Regions from separate parts of the Nonomuraea sp. IBHARD001 genome, predicted to be linked through region 2. Evidence: riboswitches for the same ligand, from Rfam matches in the RefSeq annotation. Region 2 holds a riboswitch; each other region holds the start of a gene.
What was found. A riboswitch is a leader RNA that binds a small molecule or an ion and turns the genes downstream of it on or off. The one in region 2 is predicted to bind cyclic di-AMP.
Positions count from the first base shown of each region.

Region 1: it holds a riboswitch for cyclic di-AMP, as region 2 does, so the genes downstream of both, ACTWNK_RS27420 (CHAP domain-containing protein) here and ACTWNK_RS35510 (hypothetical protein) in region 2, are expected to answer to the same signal.
Region 3: it holds a riboswitch for cyclic di-AMP, as region 2 does, so the genes downstream of both, ACTWNK_RS34190 (coiled-coil domain-containing protein) here and ACTWNK_RS35510 (hypothetical protein) in region 2, are expected to answer to the same signal.

Region 1 covers NZ_JBWBBW010000002.1:5,564,972-5,570,466, reverse strand. The annotation lists gene ACTWNK_RS27440 (phosphoglycerate kinase) at 1-167, shown strand, start outside; gene tpiA (triose-phosphate isomerase) at 201-983, shown strand; gene secG (preprotein translocase subunit SecG) at 1,085-1,315, shown strand; gene ACTWNK_RS27425 (RNA polymerase-binding protein RbpA) at 1,394-1,738, shown strand; gene ACTWNK_RS27420 (CHAP domain-containing protein) at 2,086-2,988, opposite strand; cyclic di-AMP (ydaO/yuaA leader) riboswitch at 3,215-3,352, opposite strand; gene ACTWNK_RS27415 (glycoside hydrolase family 25 protein) at 3,435-4,100, opposite strand; gene ACTWNK_RS27410 (amidohydrolase) at 4,226-5,495, opposite strand, start outside.
Region 2 covers NZ_JBWBBW010000002.1:7,455,333-7,460,827, forward strand. The annotation lists gene ACTWNK_RS35485 (DUF4032 domain-containing protein) at 1-228, shown strand, start outside; gene ACTWNK_RS35490 (roadblock/LC7 domain-containing protein) at 394-771, shown strand; gene ACTWNK_RS35495 (hypothetical protein) at 775-1,602, shown strand; gene ACTWNK_RS35500 (roadblock/LC7 domain-containing protein) at 1,641-2,036, shown strand; gene ACTWNK_RS35505 (hypothetical protein) at 2,068-2,439, shown strand; gene ACTWNK_RS35510 (hypothetical protein) at 2,620-3,411, opposite strand; cyclic di-AMP (ydaO/yuaA leader) riboswitch at 3,646-3,782, opposite strand; gene ACTWNK_RS35515 (DUF5302 domain-containing protein) at 3,990-4,193, opposite strand; gene ACTWNK_RS35520 (DUF1707 SHOCT-like domain-containing protein) at 4,277-4,909, shown strand; gene ACTWNK_RS35525 (RNA 2'-phosphotransferase) at 4,942-5,484, opposite strand.
Region 3 covers NZ_JBWBBW010000002.1:7,160,619-7,166,113, forward strand. The annotation lists gene ACTWNK_RS34175 (PepSY domain-containing protein) at 1-413, opposite strand, end outside; gene ACTWNK_RS34180 (DeoR/GlpR family DNA-binding transcription regulator) at 563-1,333, shown strand; gene galT (galactose-1-phosphate uridylyltransferase) at 1,330-2,394, shown strand; cyclic di-AMP (ydaO/yuaA leader) riboswitch at 2,437-2,571, shown strand; gene ACTWNK_RS34190 (coiled-coil domain-containing protein) at 2,575-3,555, shown strand; gene ACTWNK_RS34195 (SNIPE associated domain-containing protein) at 3,637-4,917, shown strand; gene ACTWNK_RS34200 (hypothetical protein) at 4,937-5,332, opposite strand; gene ACTWNK_RS34205 (nucleotidyltransferase domain-containing protein) at 5,458-5,495, shown strand, end outside.

The DNA of each region.
Region 1 (5,495 bases), 1.9 Mb from region 2:
TCGCATCGGAGGCCTTCTCCGTGGTGGGCGGTGGCGACTCGGCCGCGGCCGTGCGTCAGCTCGGACTGCCCGAAGATGGTTTCTCCCATATTTCCACCGGTGGCGGAGCGAGCCTCGAGTACCTCGAAGGCAAGACCCTGCCCGGACTCGCGGCCCTGGAGGCATAGCGTGCAGGCAAATCGGGTGCAGGTGAGCGGGCGATGACCACGCGAAAGCCGCTCTTCGCCGGCAACTGGAAGATGAACCTCAACCACCTGGAGGCCATCGCACTCGTCCAGAAGCTGGCCTTCGCCCTGTCGGACAAGGACTTCGACAAGGCCGAGGTGGCCGTGCTCCCGCCGTTCACGGATCTGCGCAGTGTGCAGACCCTGGTCGACGGCGACAAGCTGCGCATCGTGTACGGCGCGCAGGACCTGTCGCCGCACGACGGCGGCGCCTACACCGGCGAGATCTCCGGCGTGATGCTGGCCAAGCTGGGCTGCACCTACGTGACGATCGGCCACTCCGAGCGGCGGCAGTACCACCGCGAGGACGACGCCCTGGTCAACGCCAAGGTGCAGGCGGCCTACCGGCACTCGATCACGCCGATCCTGTGCGTGGGCGAAGGCCTGGCCGTGCGCCAGGCGGGTGGGCAGGTCGCGCACAGCCTCTCGCAGCTCGACGGCGCCCTGAACAAGGTGACCGCCGAGCAGGCCAAGAAGATCGTCGTCGCCTACGAGCCCGTGTGGGCGATCGGCACCGGCGAGGTCGCCACGCCCGACGACGCGCAGGAGGTGTGCGGCGCTCTTCGGGCGCGACTCGCCGATCTGTATGACGCGGAGGTGGCGGACGCGGTCCGTATCCTTTACGGTGGCTCGGTCAAGTCGGATAACATCGCCGGGATCATGGCTCAGCCCGACGTCGACGGCGCCCTGGTCGGGGGTGCCGCACTCGACGCGGCGGAGTACGTTAAGATCTGCCGTTTTGGCGAATTGTCCAGCTGACTGAGGCGTTCGGGGGGTACGACTTGACATCACGTCGTACCCTCTAGAAGCAAGTTTGAATCGTCGCGACTGTACTTCGTATCAGAGGAATCAGGTCACCCGTGATTATCGGAATCTCCGCCGCCCTCATTCTGGCGAGCTGTCTCATGATCCTGCTTGTGCTGCTCCACAAGGGCAAGGGCGGCGGGCTGTCCGACATGTTCGGCGGCGGCTTCTCGTCGAACTTCGGCGGTTCCTCGGTCGTCGAGCGTAACCTCGACCGCCTGACCATCATCACTGGTGTCGTATGGTTCGTGTGCATCATCGCCCTGGGTCTCCTGCTCAAGCCCTGACCCCCGGTAACGACGTACACAGCGTGACAGTGATTCTCCCCCGTGTCCCCGCGGGGCGATCGAGCGAGGAGTTCATCCGTGGGTAGTGGCAACGCGATCCGTGGCAGCCGAGTCGGCGCCGGGCCGATGGGTGAGGCAGAGCGCGGCGAGGCGGCCCCGCGAGTGCGGGTCTCGTTCTGGTGCGCGAACATGCACGAGACCAGGCCCAGCTTCGCCAGCGACGCGGCCGTCCCCGAGCTGTGGGACTGCCCCCGCTGCGGTCTCCCCGCAGGCCAGGACGAGGCGGCCCCCCCGGCCCCTCCCCGCAACGAGCCGTACAAGACGCACCTCGCCTATGTGAAGGAGCGTCGCAGCGACAAGGACGGCAAGGCCATCCTGGAGGAAGCCCTGGAGCGCCTGCGCAACAACAAGTCGCCCTGGTGACCGTGGGAGCGCTGTCTTTCTGAGCGCATATGCGAAGGCCCCCGCAGGACATCCTGCGGGGGCCTTCGCACGCCCACCCCAACCCACGCCCACCTGTTACGGCAAGCCACCCCCAGCACCACCGCCCGACGCGGGCAACCGCCCGCAGGGGGGCGGTACCCGGGAGCGCGGCCATCCACCGATACGCGGCGCCGCAGTGTGAGGCCCGAGCCTCCCGGGCAGGGCGAGGCGACCGGGAGCCACCCGCACACCTCCGTGCGACCCGCACCCCCTCGTGCGACCCGCACACCCTCGGACAGCCCGCACACCCCCGTACGACACGCGCACGGGGGTGACGGACACGTCGGTCAGGCCAGGGCCACCCGGTGATGGCGACCACGGGGAGCCGGACGCAGGGACCTGACCGCCCTGGTGACGCCCCGGCGGCCGAGCGCCAGCAGGGCGACGGTCAGCAGCACGGGGGCGATGGCGCCCGCCGAGCCCAGATCGGTCACGGGACTGAGGTTCTGGGCCATCGCGGTCAGGGCGATGCCCTCGCCCCCCGAGGGCGGAGTACTCCCACCTCCGGGCGCAAGCACGGCCGACGCCGAGTCGCGCCCCGCAGGGGAAGCGGTCGGAGCATGCCCGGGGGAGGCCTCGCTAGTGGGGGCGGGGGAAGCCCCTGAGGCCTCGGCAGCAGGCGCAGGGGAAGCGGTCGTAGCAGGCGCGGAGGCCTCGGTAGTGGGCGCGGGAGAGGACCCGGAGGTGTCGCCGGTGGGGGGCGCCGCCTCGCGGAGGGCCTTGCCGCCCTCGGTGCGGTCGGGGTAGCCGTAGCCGACGACCTTGCTCTGGTCGCGCTCCTTTCGTTTGGCGAAGCGGGCGTCGACATTGCCCTCGATGGTCTTGATGCGTTTGCCCTCGACCTTGGTGACGATGCCGACGTGGTCGATGCCGCTGAGGGACTTGCCGCCCGACCAGTCGTAGAAGACCAGTGCGCCGGGTTCGGGCTCCTTGCCCCAGGCGTCCTGCTTCTTGAACCAGGCCGCATGGGCGGGGGTGTAGGCGAACTGGCCGTACGCCTCCTCCAGGCCGGTCTGCTTGGCGCCCCATGCGAGGAACATGTCGCACCAGGCGGCGTCGGAGAAGTCGTAGCTGTCGTCGACGTTCTTGGCGTACCAGTCGCCGAACTTGGTGTAGCCGCCGGCCTTCTCGACATATCCCACCTGGGTGTCGAGGACCTTGATCATTTTCTGGATGTCTTCAGTGTTCATACCTGGAATGGGGGTTGGGGACACGTCGGAGACGATCCGCGGGGAAGGGTGCGGTCGTCACAGGTGTGGCGCCCATCGGCGCGCACATGGGGGACACGGGGCCCGGGGAAAGGGGCCCGGCGTGCGGCGGCTACGCGGTGGCAGGCGCGGACGGACCGTGGGGTCCGTCGGGGATGACGTGTCTTGGCCAGGTTCGAGGCATGACGAGGTGGAAGCGCACGTGTGCTCCTTCTCCTATGCCGCCTACCGGGTTAGCTGACGGGTTCGGGCGTAGGAGTGCCCTACCGCTGACCTGCAGCGGATTCACCCCGGGAACGATGTGGGTCCCCGGCTCCCCATGACGGGGACTCGGCGGTTCGGCCGGTCATCGGCCGATAACGGGGGACTCTAGTGTTGGTAACGAGTCGGTGGCAATCGGGAAAGGGTAAATAAAGTCCGGGTAAGCCCTAGCCCTGATATCCCAGCTCACGCAGCTGCTCGACCGTGAGGCGCGAGACGTTGGCGTCGGTGGGCGGGTCGTCGGAGTACTGGTGGATGACCCACTGCTTCCAGTCGGCGGGCGGGGTGACCGTGCCCTTGGCGCGTGAGTAGTGCGCCACCCAGAGCGGGTAGCCGGACAGGCCGTCGCCGTGGGTGTCGGCGAAGGACCAGCTGCTGTAGAAGAGCGGCTTGACACCGGTCCTGGCCTCGACACGGGCCAGCCAGCGCTTGGCCCAGGTGGTGACCTGCTCGCGCGAACGGCCGTCGGTGGTCTCCAGGTCGAGGGCGAGCAGGTCGCCTTCGGCCAGGCCGCGCGAGCCGACGACCGTCAGGAAGTGGTCGGCCTCGGCGACGGGGTCGTTGCCCGGATGGCCGTAGTGGTAGGCACCCCTGACGATGCCCTTGGCCGCCATGGCCTTCCAGTGCGAGGTGAAGGACGGGTCGGTGCGCCCGGTGCCTTCGGTGGCCTTGGCGATGCCGAACTCCGCCTTGCTCGCCGCCCAGTCGTGGTCGGCGGCCCAGCGCGAGACGTCCTCGCCGTACACGAGGGTGTCGGTGTGGCCGGGTGCGGCGAAGGCGAGCGAGGCGGTCAGCGCCGCGAGGGCGAGCGCCGGGACGGTGCGGACTCTCATGGAGGAACTCCCTGGTCGTGATGGGTGTTCCTTCCACCATCCGGGGCGCGGGTCCGCTGCGCGTCACCCAATCGGCGGGGCCCGGTGTCAACCGATCGATGCCGGGCCCCGCCGTACGGGTGAGCTCATCCGCCGTGGACGAGGTCGCCGTCCACGAAGGTCGCCCTCGCCTTGGCCGTCCATATCTCGGCGGCGGGCAGGGCGAACAGGTCGCGGTCGAGGACGACCAGGTCGGCGGGCCGCCCGGCCTCGATGACCCCGGCGGGCGAACGGTTGATCCACGCCGACCCCGCCGTGTACGCGTTGAGCGCCGTGGCCAGTGACAGCGCCTGGCCGGGCAGGAACGGCTGCAGCGCGGTGGGGTAGGACACGTGGACCGACGAGCCGGGCTCGGTGCGGTTGACCGCGACGTGCATGCCCTGGATCGGATCGGCGTTGGACACCGGCCAGTCGCTGCCCGCGCAGAACCTGGTGCCGCGGGCGAGCAGATCGGCGAAAGGGTACTGCCAGGCCGAGCGCTCCTCGCCGAGGAACGGGATGGTCAGCTCGTCCATCTGGGCGTGGTGGGTGGCCCACAGCGGCTGCAGGTTGGCCGTGACGCCGAGCGCGGCGAAACGCGGCACGTCGCTCGGCTCGACGATCTGCAGATGCGCGATGTGGTGCCTGTTGTCCGGCGAGGTGCCTTCCAGGGAGTCGAGCGCCTCGCGCACGGCGCGTTCGCCGATCGCGTGGAAGTGCACCTGGAAGCCGTGCCGGTCGAGCTCGGCGACGTAGCCGTTGAGCAGCGACGGCTGGATGTAGGACAGGCCGGTGCCGCCGCAGCGGCAGTAGGGCTCGATGACGGCCGCGGTGAAGTTCTCCGCGATGCCGTCCTGCATGATCTTCACCGAACCGGCGCTGAAGCGGTCGAGCCCTTCGGCCGACGCCCGCCTGGCCAGCAGGTCCTCGATCTGCTCGGCGCCGCGGGTGCGGTCCCACCACAGGGCGCCGACCACGCGGGCCCTGAGCCGCCCTGAGGCCGCCGCCGACAGATAGGTGGGCAGCTGGTCGTCGGAGCCGGCGTAGGAGCCGACGATGGCGTCCTGCCAGCCGGTGATGCCCAGCGAGAACAGATGGGCCTGGGCGTCGAGCAGGGCGGCGTCCAGGTCGGCGGCGCTCGGGCGCGGGGTCAGCAGGCCGACCAGGTCCATCGCGCCCTCGTGCAGCACGCCGGAGGGCGAGCCGTCGGCGTCGCGCTCGATGCGGCCGTCGGCGGGGTCGGGCGTGTCGCGGGTGATGCCGGCCAGCTCCAGCGCCCTGGTGTTGACCCAGGCGGCGTGGTGGTCGCGCTGGATGAGGTAGACGGGCCGGTCGAGGAAGTCCAGCTGCGAGCGGTGCGGGAGCCCGCCGGGGAAG
Region 2 (5,495 bases):
GAGATCTTCCAGCCGACGATAGAGGAGATCCCCACCGACATGCGGCGCAAGCTGGAGCCCGCCCAGCTCTTCCACGAGGTCCTCGATCACCGCTGGTACCTGTCGGAGGAAAAGGGGGGCGACGTGGGGTTGCGTGCCGCTGTGCAGTCATACGTGACAAATATTCTCATTTACAAGCCTGACGAGAAGGCTCTTCTTCCCGTTGAGGCGGCCGACACTGAGGGTTAACCCGACTGTCACCCTAAATGCGAATATTCTTATAAAAGACTGGGACTTTTCTATACAGGTGCTAGTTCCTTCCACTCAGTAGCAAACCTCTCCATCCACACCGATAGTCCGGGAAGCGCAAACTCCTACGCTTTCCCCGGTTGGGACTTCGGCGAGGGAGGCCACGTGCTCGGACTGGACGACTGCCTCACCGAGGTCATGGCCATCCCGGGTGCGCTGGACGCGATCGTGGTCGATCACACCAGCGGGATGGCCGTGGCCTACGGTGGCGGCGAACAGGGGTTCGACCCCGAACGATCGGCGGTGGCGCTGAGCGAGACGCTCCGCGCCACGATGGACGGGCTGGCCCAGTCCTCACCAGGTGGAACGGTCCGGATCGAGGACATGATCGTCACCACCGATCAGGGCCTCCACCTGCTCAAACCTCTGGAAACGGTCTTCGACGGACCGCTGGTCATCTATCTGCGTCTCGACCTCGACCGCTCCAACCTCGCCCTGGCACGACACCGGCTCCAAGCCATCTCCTGCCGGTTGACGACGTGAGCCATGCCACCCCTGGAGACGCTACTCAAAGGCATAGCCGCCGAACGGGCCACGGGCTCGCTCAAGATCGGCAGAGCGGGCACGATCTATCTCACCGGCGGCAAGGTCACCTATATCGACAGTGCCCAGACGCCGAAGGTCGAGGACATCCTGCTGGCCAACGGCCGGGTGTCGGGCACGGCGCTGCGCCGGGCGCAACGCGAGGGCGGTGGCGACCAGCTCGTCGCCGAAGGTGTGCTCACCCTCGGCGAGTTGCAGTACTGCGTGCTCGGCGCCGTTCTCGACGCCGCGTTCTTCCTCCTGCCGGTCAAAGGCGCCCCCAGGCCGAAGTTCAGGCCGGGTGAGCGGCACTGGCTCGGCGCCCAGTGGTACTTCGAGGTTCCCGGACTGATCCGGGAGTGCGCACGAAGGAGAGCACAGTTGGCACAGGTCTGGTCCTCTGCCGAACTCGACACCGTCCCCGTGGTGCCGGTCCCGAGACTGCCCGGCGATCGGGTGGTGCTCACGGATCTGCAATGGGAGGTCCTGGTCCACGCCGACCGCGCCTCCAGCCCGATGGACCTGGCCAAGCGGCTCGGGCGTCCGGCGTACTCGATGCTGCTCGCCGTACGGCAGCTGGGGGCGGCCGGGCTGCTGCAGTCGCCGCCGCCCGCGCCCGCGCAGGCCGTGCAGGGCCAGACGGTGCAGGCGCAGGCGACGCGGGGCTCGCTGCCCAGGCGTGAGGCCGCGGGGCCCGACCAACGGCCCGAGCTGCCGCCGGTACCCACGGCGGAGCCGACCGATATGACCATGCTGCTCCGGCTGAAGAAGGCCCTGGAGGAGTTGTCGTGAGGTTCCCCTCACTCAAGCGCAACGCGAGGAGACCCCCAGTGGAGCTACGCGAAGACGTGCTCAGGGAGATGCGCAGGCTGCGTGAGCACACCCCCGACGTCAGCGGCAGTGTCGTGTGCACGGTCGACGGGCTGACCGTCGCCTGCGACAGGATCGGCGAGGCCGCCGAGCAGACCGCCGCGCTCTCCTCCGCGCTGCTCGCCCTCAGCCGCCGTATGACCACGCTGGCCGAGAAGGGCGCACTCGAAGAGACGCTCATCTCAGGTACGGCCGGCTTCGCCGTCTTCTACGCGGCGGGCCCCACTCTCGTCCTCACGGTCCTGGCCGAGCCCGGCGCCAATCTCGGGCTGCTGCGACTGGAGGGCCGCAAGTCGGCGGACAGGCTCGCCGTCATCGCATCGCGGACGCCAAGTGGTCCGTCCGTCACCCCGTAACACCCATCCCAACCCTCATCTGGAGGCACTCATGGCCAGCATCGACGTCTCGCTCAAGGAGATGATGACGATCGACGGTGCGGTCGGTTCGGTCGTCGTCGACTACAGCAGCGGCATGGCGCTCGGCGCGCTCGGCGGCTCGAAGGATCTCGACCTGCAGATCGCCGCCGCCGGGAACACCGAGGTCGTCAAGGCCAAGATGCGCACGATGGACTCCCTCGGTATCAAGGAGTCCATCGAGGACATCCTCATCACGCTCGGCTCGCAGTACCACCTCATCCGCCCGATCACCGGCAGGGGCGGCAAGGGCCTGTTCCTCTACCTGGCCCTGGACCGGGGCCGGGCGAACCTGGCGATGGCCCGCCACCAGCTGCGGGCCATCGAGGAGAAGCTGGAGATCTGACCCGCGCCTTCGTGGCACGGCCCGCTCCCGGCGGCGCGGCGGGCACGGGCCGTGCCACGGGAGCGGGATCTGCCCGCCGGGCAACGCCGCAGCGGTCGCCCGGCCCCCGTCGATCCGCACGAGCGCGTTCTGCTCACCGTGTACGACGAGTGCGGGCCCGGCGAGCCGACGGCAGGGCGTCTAGCCTCGGACGAAGCGGCGGATGCGGTCGCGGCCGAGGAACAGTCCGCCGCCCAGCAGTGCCAAGCCGCCGACGAGCACCAGGGCCGTGCCGTTGTGGCTGTCGTCGGCGGTGTCGGTCTTCATCGCGGCCGCGGTGGCGTCCAGCTTCTGCGTCTTCTCCGCGGCGGGAGCCGCCGCCGCCTGCTTCTCGGCGGGCTCGCTCTTCTTCTCGACCTCGGCCTTGGCCTCGGCGACGACCGGCGGCTTGGCCGGGTTGGCGTCGTGACGCTTGTAGGCGCCGGAGGAGAAGGAGACCGGGTGGTTCTTCTTGCCCTTGCCCGAGCCCCACTTCGTGATGACGTACTGGACCTTGATGTGGCCCTGGCCGCCGACGCCGTCGACGCCGAGCGTGCGGCTGTTGAAGGAGCCGCCGGTGAGCTGGGCGAAGGTCTTGGCGTCGAGGTCGAGCATGATGCCCCGGTTGGAGGGGGTGCCCGGACCGCGGTCGCCGACGAAGAACGGCGCCTTCTTGCCCTTGTAGACGACATAGCCCTCGGTCATCAGGGGCCAGCTGGGGCTGGCGGCCAGACCCTTCTGCATCGGCTTGCCGCTGGCGGGCAGACCGGTGTCACCGGCGCGGCCGGAGGAGTCGTCCCAGAAGTAGGACGCGGTGGTGTTGCCCTTGAGCAGCACCTTCTTGTCGGTGTCTGTGTCGGCGTGAGCCGTGGATCCAGCGCCTGCGACCACGGAGGCGGCGATCAGGGAACCAGCGAGAACGGCGGAAACGCGCATGCCAAAACGGGCGTTCATGAAAAACGAAATCCTTCGTACGGCGACAGGGCAGGCGCTCGCGAATGATCGTCGAAAAAGCGATCAAAGAATGGCGTAGCCGGGCAAAGGCCTAACGGACGCTACGCATCGCGACGAGCGCGGGGGATGGTGCGAGAAAGTTCAGGGAACGCCGGCCTACAAGGCGGCGGAAGCTGGGCGATCGTACGCTGGGGAAGCGACGCGGGGGGTCGCGGCGAGCTCGTTCACAGGGGAAAGTCCTCTCCATCGCGCCTACCGGGTTAGCTGACGGGTTCGGGCGTGGAGATGCCCTACCGACCCGCAGGTCGGACTCACCCCAAGGGACATGGGTCCCCGGCTCCCGCTCTCGCGGGACTCGGCGTCAGCCGGCTGCCTTCCTTACGAAGGTCCAGGTCACCAGCTGATAACGCTTAGGACTGTATGGGGCATTTGGCGGAAAAGCAAAAGCAAACCCATGAAATGGTGTAAAGATCTACCTTTATCGCCCTGGAATGGTCATGGAGATCGCGGCCAAAGCATGATCCCGGACATGAAAAAGGAGGGCACGGACTTGCCGTACCCTCCTGTGTTGCCGCCGTTCAGCCGCCGCTCTTGCGGCGGAAGGAGCGCTTGCCGCCCGCCCTGCTGTGCACCCCGTGGATCTTCGACGGATCCTTGCCCTTACCGCCGGCCCCCGAGTCGGCCTGCTGCGCCTGCTTGCGTGCCAACGCCTCGCGGAACTTGCGCTTCAGCTCGTCCTCGGGACCCTCGGTAGCGTCTGGTTCAGCTGGGACTTCAGCCATGAGGACCTCCTGGTCTTGGGGACGCACAAAGCTTCGCACACCGGCGGACCGCGCCGCGAAACCGGGGCGGCTACGATCCAGTCATGGCCCCCCTTCCCGACCGCGATCACCGCGAGATGCGCATTTCCGACCAAGACCGCGATCAGGCGGCGGCCGTCCTCCGCCACGCGGCCGGAGAGGGGCGTCTGGCGATGGTGGAGTTCCAGGAACGACTCGACTCCGTCTACACCGCCAAGACCTACGCCGATCTCGAACCACTCACCCGCGACCTGCCCGCCGTCACAGCGGTCGAGCGGTCGGCGCGCAGGTTCGATCCGCATCCCGAGGGCTCCAGGGTGAGCAGGTGGGCGCTCGGCTTCATGGGCGGGTTCAGGCGCAGGGGCCGCTGGCGGGTGGGCAGGGGCTTCACCGCCGTCGCCGTCTGGGGCGGCGGGACCGTCGACCTGCGCGAGGCGGTGTTCGCCGAGCGCGATGTGACGATCTACGCGATCGCCGTCATGGGCGGCGTCAGTGTGATCGCCCCCGAGGACGCCGACGTCCGCACGACCGGACTGGGCATCATGGGCGGCTTCGACACCAAGGCCGACGGGCCCGGCATCGAGAACGCTCCCCGCATCACCGTCACCGGCCTGGCCTTCTGGGGCGGCGTCGACGTCAGGCGCAAGCCCCTGAAGCGGGCCAAGGCCATCAAGCAGAACACCGACGACGACACCTGAACCAGCCGGGCGGCACCTACCCCCCTTGGAGCTCACTCCGGGAGCGTCAGGAACTGCGGCGGCACGTGCGCGGCCAGCCAGACGCCGTTGGCGCTCAGCCTGAACTCGTGCCCTTCGGCGTGCATGGCGCCCGCCCGTACGCTCAGCACCACGGGCGGCCCCTTGCGGGCGCCGACCCGCCGCGCGGTCTCCCTGTCCGGCGACAGGTGCACGTGCAGCCGTCGCATCGGCAGCAGGCCCTGCTCGGTGATCGCGGGCAGATGCCTGTGCACGGTGCCGTGGAAGAGCCATGCGGGAGGCGTCGCCACCGGGAGGTCGAGGTCCACCTCGACCGTGTGCCCCTGGCTCGCCCTGATCCGCCCGTCCTCGAGCACGTAGCGGCGTTTGTCGTTGAGCTCGACGACCTGCTCCAGTTCGTCCCTGCTGATCGCGAATCCGTGTGCGCCCGCCGCGGCGAGCAACTCCTCGACCGGCACCCAGCCCTGCGGGTCGAGCTCGATCCCGATGCGCCCAGGCTGGTGGCGCAGGTGCCTGGAGAGGTACTTGGAAATCTTCACCATCCGCCTGTCGTCCACGTCCGGCACGA
Region 3 (5,495 bases), 290 kb from region 2:
TCCTCGTCCTCCAGTTCGGCCAGGGTGACCTGGGCTCCGGGCACGGCGGCCCTGGCCTTGTCCACGGCTCCCGAGATGCCGATCTTGTCCTTGGCCACCAGGGCCTTGGCCTCGGCCGCCTCGTCGGCGGGTTCGTTCTGGCGGCCGGTGACCGCGCCGGTCTCGGCGTCGATGCGCACGTCGACCAGCGTGCCCGTCTCGCTCAGCACCGAGCTGAACCAGCGTGGCGGCGGCTGCGGCGCGTAGAACTGCACCATCGTCGGCGTGCCGTCCTTCTTGGCGAGCTCGACGGCCTTGTCGAAGGTGACCGCTCCTGCGGGCACCGACACCGCCGGTGACGACACAGCGGTGGACGGCGAGGTCGCGGCCTGTGTGCCGCAACCGGCCAGGGCGAGCGCGAGGACACCCAGCATGAGTCTCATCCCCTGGTGATGACCGCTGACCGGCGGCGGACACGAGACCTGACCAGAGCTTTGCCCGACCACTTTCCCCCAGGAACCAACATCGTCGTGTCATAATTTGGGGGAATCTGTTGAAACACCAGTCAGCGAAGGGCGGCCGGATGCTCGCACAGCAACGGCAGCAGGCGATCGTCGAACGCGTGCGCAGGAGCGGCGGCGTCCGCGTGGCCGACCTGGTCCGCGAACTCGGCGTCTCGGACATGACGATCCGCAGGGACCTGGAGCTCCTCGCCGAGCGCGGCCTGCTGCAGAAGGTGCACGGCGGCGCGACCGTGGCCGGGCCCGGCTCGGCCGAGGAGCCGGGCTTCGCCGCCAAGTCCGGCAGGCAGCAGCCGGAGAAGGACGCCATCGCCCGCCGCGCCGCCGAACTGGTCGCGCCGGGCACCTCGGTCGCCCTGTCCGCGGGCACGACCACGTGGGCGCTGGCCCATCACCTGACCGACGTGCCCGAGCTGACCGTCGTCACCAACTCGATCCCGGTCGCCGAGGTCTTCCACCGCCATCCGCGCGCCGACCGCACGGTCGTGCTGACCGGCGGGGTGCGCACGCCCTCCGACGCGCTCGTCGGACCCGTCGCGGTCACCGCCATCCGCGACCTGCACGTCGACACGCTGTTCCTCGGCGTGCACGGCATGAGCCCGAGGGCCGGGTTCACCACGCCCAACCTGCTGGAGGCCGAGACCGACCGTGCGCTCGTCGCCTCCGCGCACCGGCTGGTGGTGCCGGTCGACCACACCAAGTGGGGCATGGTCGGCATCAGCACCATCACCGGCCTGGACGCCGCCGACGTGGTGGTCAGCGACGCCGCCTTGCAGGAAGAGGCCAGGGCCGAGTTCGGCGACCGTCTGATCATCGCGGAGGACCCCTCGTGAAGCGCACGCTTACCCACCTGGCCGACGGCAGGGAGCTGTTCTACTTCGACCACTCGGACTCCGCCGTGCGCGACGCCCGCGACCTGCGGGAGCTGCCGCCGCGCCCGCCCGCCTCCGAGCTGCGCCTGGACCCGCTGACCGGCGAGTGGGTGGCCATGGCCGGGCATCGGCAGAGCAGGACGTTCCTGCCGCCCGCCGACGAGTGCCCGCTGTGCCCGTCGGCGCCGGGCCGGCTGTCGGAGATCCCGGCCGGCTCCTACGACGTGGTCGTCTTCGAGAACCGCTTCCCCTCCTTCGGCCCCCTCCCGGGCGCGCACGGCGAGGCGGGCGGGCTGAGCGAGGTACGGCCGGGGCTCGGGCGCTGCGAGGTGGTCTGCTTCACCTCCGAGCACGCCTCCTCCTTCTCCCGGCTGGCGCCCGAGCAGGTGGAGCTGGTCATGCACGCCTGGGCCGACCGCACGGCGGAGCTGTCGGCGATGCCCGGCGTCGAGCAGGTGTTCTGCTTCGAGAACAGGGGCGAGGAGATCGGCATCACCCTGGCCCATCCGCACGGCCAGATCTACGCCTATCCGTATGTCACGCCGCGCACCCGTCTGCATCTGCGGGCCGCCGCGCGCAGGCCGGGGCTGTTCGCCGAGGTGCTCGCGGCCGAGCGGGCGTTCGGCGAGCGCGTCGTCGCGGCCAACGAGCACTGGACCGCGTTCGTGCCCGCCGCCGCGCGCTGGCCGTACGAGGTGCATCTGTATCCGCATCGGCAGGTGCCCGATCTGGCGGCGTTGTCGGAGGCGGAGATGCGGGCGTTCGGGCCGCTCTATACCGATGTGCTGCGGCGGCTGGACGGACTGTTCGGGGTGGTCATGCCGTATGTGTCGGCCTGGCACCAGGCGCCGGTCCGGGAGGGTCGGGAGCTGGCCTACCTGCATCTGGAGCTGTTCTCCATCCGGCGGGCGCCGGGCAAGTTGAAGTATCTGGCCGGGTCGGAGTCGGCGATGGGCGCCTTCGTCAACGATGTTCTGCCCGAGGAGGCGGCCCGGCGGCTGCGGTCACAGGTAGATCACTGATTGATCTCAGCGGAGAGTCGCATGGTGCTGCATTTACCACTAATATCCATCTCGCCTAGTTCCGGGCGTGTTGCCCGGAAGCCGGGGACCCACTCCCTCGGGGTGAATCCACTTCGGTGGTAGGGCTCCTCCCGCCCGAACCCGTCAGCTAACCCGGTCGGCATGAGGAGAGGAGAGTGCGTGGCGGCCCCGTCCCCCACGTCGCGTCGCCGCACGGCACCACGCTTCATCAGCACGGCGCTCTGCGTTCTGAGCGCGGCAGCCCTGGTCTGCGCCCCCGCCACCGCAGGAGCCGCGCCCAAGCCCAAGGAGAAGCAGCTCCGCGCCGACCTGGCCAAGCAGAATAAGAAGGTCGACCGCCTGATCGAGGCCTACAACGCCAAGCGCGTGCAACTGGCCAAGGCGCAGGAGTCGGAGAAGAAGGCGAACAAGCGCCTGGCCGCCGCCGAGCAGGCGCTGGTCACCGCGCAGGAGCAGGTCAGCGAGATCGTCGAGCTGCGCTACCAGGCCACGACCGGCGGCATGCGCCTGCCGTTCGGCGGCAATCTGGGCGGCGCGGCCATCCTTGAGCAGCTCGTCGGCCAGCAGGAGGCGGTGCTCACCTCCTTCAGCACCGCACGCGACGAACGCAAGCAGGCCGCCGACGCCGCCCAGGTCGTCACCGGCCAGATCCGCAAGGACGCGGCCGAGGTCGAGGGCCAGCGCGAGGAGGCACAGGACCTCATCGACGAGATCCAGAAGAACCTCGACAGGCTCGTGCCCTACGGCACCGGCCGCCGCTCCGACGGCAGCTGGGCCCCCGAGCTGCCGAGCGGCGCCGACAACATCACGCCTCGCATGCGCCTGATGCGCGACCTCATCCGCAAGAACTTCGACCTGCCGTACCAGGTGGGCTGCTACCGCGTCGACGACAGCGGCGAGCATCCGCTGGGCCGGGCGTGCGACTTCATGATGAGCCAGGGCGGTTCGATGCCCTCCGCGGCCAACCAGGCGCTGGGCGACAGGATCTCGGCCTGGGCGATCAAGAACAAGGACCGGCTCGGCGTGAAGTACGTCATCTGGCGGCAGCGCATCAACATGGGCTCGGGATGGCGCACGATGTCCAACCGAGGCGGCATCACGGCCAACCACTACGACCATCCGCACATCTCGATGTACTAGGACGCGGGGCCGCGACCGGTAAACCGACGGGCCGTGACGGCAGTCCTCTTCTGTGACACGTGTGACGAGGAGGATGCGCCGGTGGAGTACCGCTTTCATTCGCCGCCGGGCTGGCCCGAGCCCCCGGCGGGCTGGCGTCCTCCTGCCGGGTGGCGGCCGAGCCCCGCGTGGCCGCCCGCGCCCGACGGCTGGGTCTTCTGGGTCGCGGTCCAGCCCGCCGTCCCGGCGACCGAGCGCGACGGGCTGGCCGCGATGACGCAGGCCCTGCGCCAGGAGCACATCGGCCTGCAGGCCGCCGTCGCCGACGCCGCACTACGCCTGCGCGAGATCGAGCAGCAGATCATCCACACCGAGGAGACCGTGCTGCTGCAGGAGGCCGGTCTGTACGAGTACCGCCACCCGCTGAGCGACGCCGTCGCCTACAGGGACAGGCTCGCCCAGGTCAGAAACCGGATCAAGGCCCTGGCCAAGGACGGCACCGCCGTGATCGGCGCCACGAACTGGCAGATCAACGGATCGCTCGCCGAAGGGCGCAGGATGGTGCGCGACTTCTCCAGGCTGATGCTGCGCGCCTACAACGCCGAGGCCGACAACTGCGTGCGCACGATGCGCCCGTACAAGCTGCAGTCGTCGGTCGACCGGCTGGAGAAGGCCGTCGAGACGATCGTCAAGCTCGGCCGGACGATGAGCATCCACGTCAGCGGCGAGTACCACCGCCTGCGCCTGTACGAGCTGGAGCTGACGGCCGACCACCTGGCCAGGCAGGAGGAGGAGAAGGAACGCTCCAGAGCGCAGCGCGAGCGCCAGCGCGAGGAGGAGTCCGCCCGCAAGGAGTTCGAGCGCGAGAAGGCCAGACTGCGCAAGGAGGAGGCGCACTACCGAGCGGCGCTGGCCAAACTGCTGGCCGGAGGCGACGAGCGGGGAGCCGGGGAGCTCAGGGCCAAGCTGGAGGAGATCGGCGCGGCCGTCGGCGACGTCGAGGCCCGCGAGGCCAATGTGCGGGCCGGATATGTGTACGTGATCTCCAACATCGGCGCGTTCGGCCCGGACATCGTCAAGATCGGCATGACCCGCAGGCTCGAACCCCAGGACAGGGTGCGCGAACTGGGCGACGCCTCGGTACCCTTCACGTTCGACACCCATGCCCTGATCTTCAGCGACGACGCGGTCGGCCTGGAGAGCCGATTGCACAGCGAGCTGAGCAGCCGGCGGGTCAACCGGGTCAACCCGCGCAGGGAGTTCTTCCACATCACGCCCGCCGAGGTCAAGGTGGTGCTGGAGCGGATCTCCGGCCACCACCTCCTGGAGTACCGCGACACCCCGGAGGCGTTGGAGTGGCACCAGTCCCGGCATGCGCCCTGACGCCGGACCTGCTCGCGGGTCAGTCGATGCGCTGGCAGATCTCCACGGGAAGCCTGGGCGACCAGGTGGCGGTGGCCTCGTCGTAGGCGCGGGCGTAGCCGTTCTTGCCGCCGGCGCACGGGGCCGCGACGGTCGTCTCGACGTACACGGCTCCGCCTGGCGTGATGGAGTGCGTCCTGGCGACGACCCACTTGGAGAACACCGTGCGTCCCGAGTTGAACTTGACCGCGACGAACACGCGCCGATCGACGGTGAAGTTGCCTCCGGCGACCTTGAGGTGCCCGTTGAAGGTGTAGTTGAACAGGAAGCTGGGCCCGGCCGAGGCGTGGGCCGCGGAGCCGAGCGCGGGAGCGCCGACGGCCAGGAGAGCGGCGGTGGCGGTGGCGGCGGCCAGGGTACGCAGAGTGCGGTTCATCGGGATCTCCTGTGCGATCGTGTGAAACGAGCGGTCCGGAACGATGTGCCGTGCACCACCATGGAACAGGCGGCTGCCTGCAGACCGCTTTCACCGCCCCTGACATCCACCTGCAGAGGAGCTCCATGAGCGATCACGACACCACCCGGCTGCTGCGCACGTT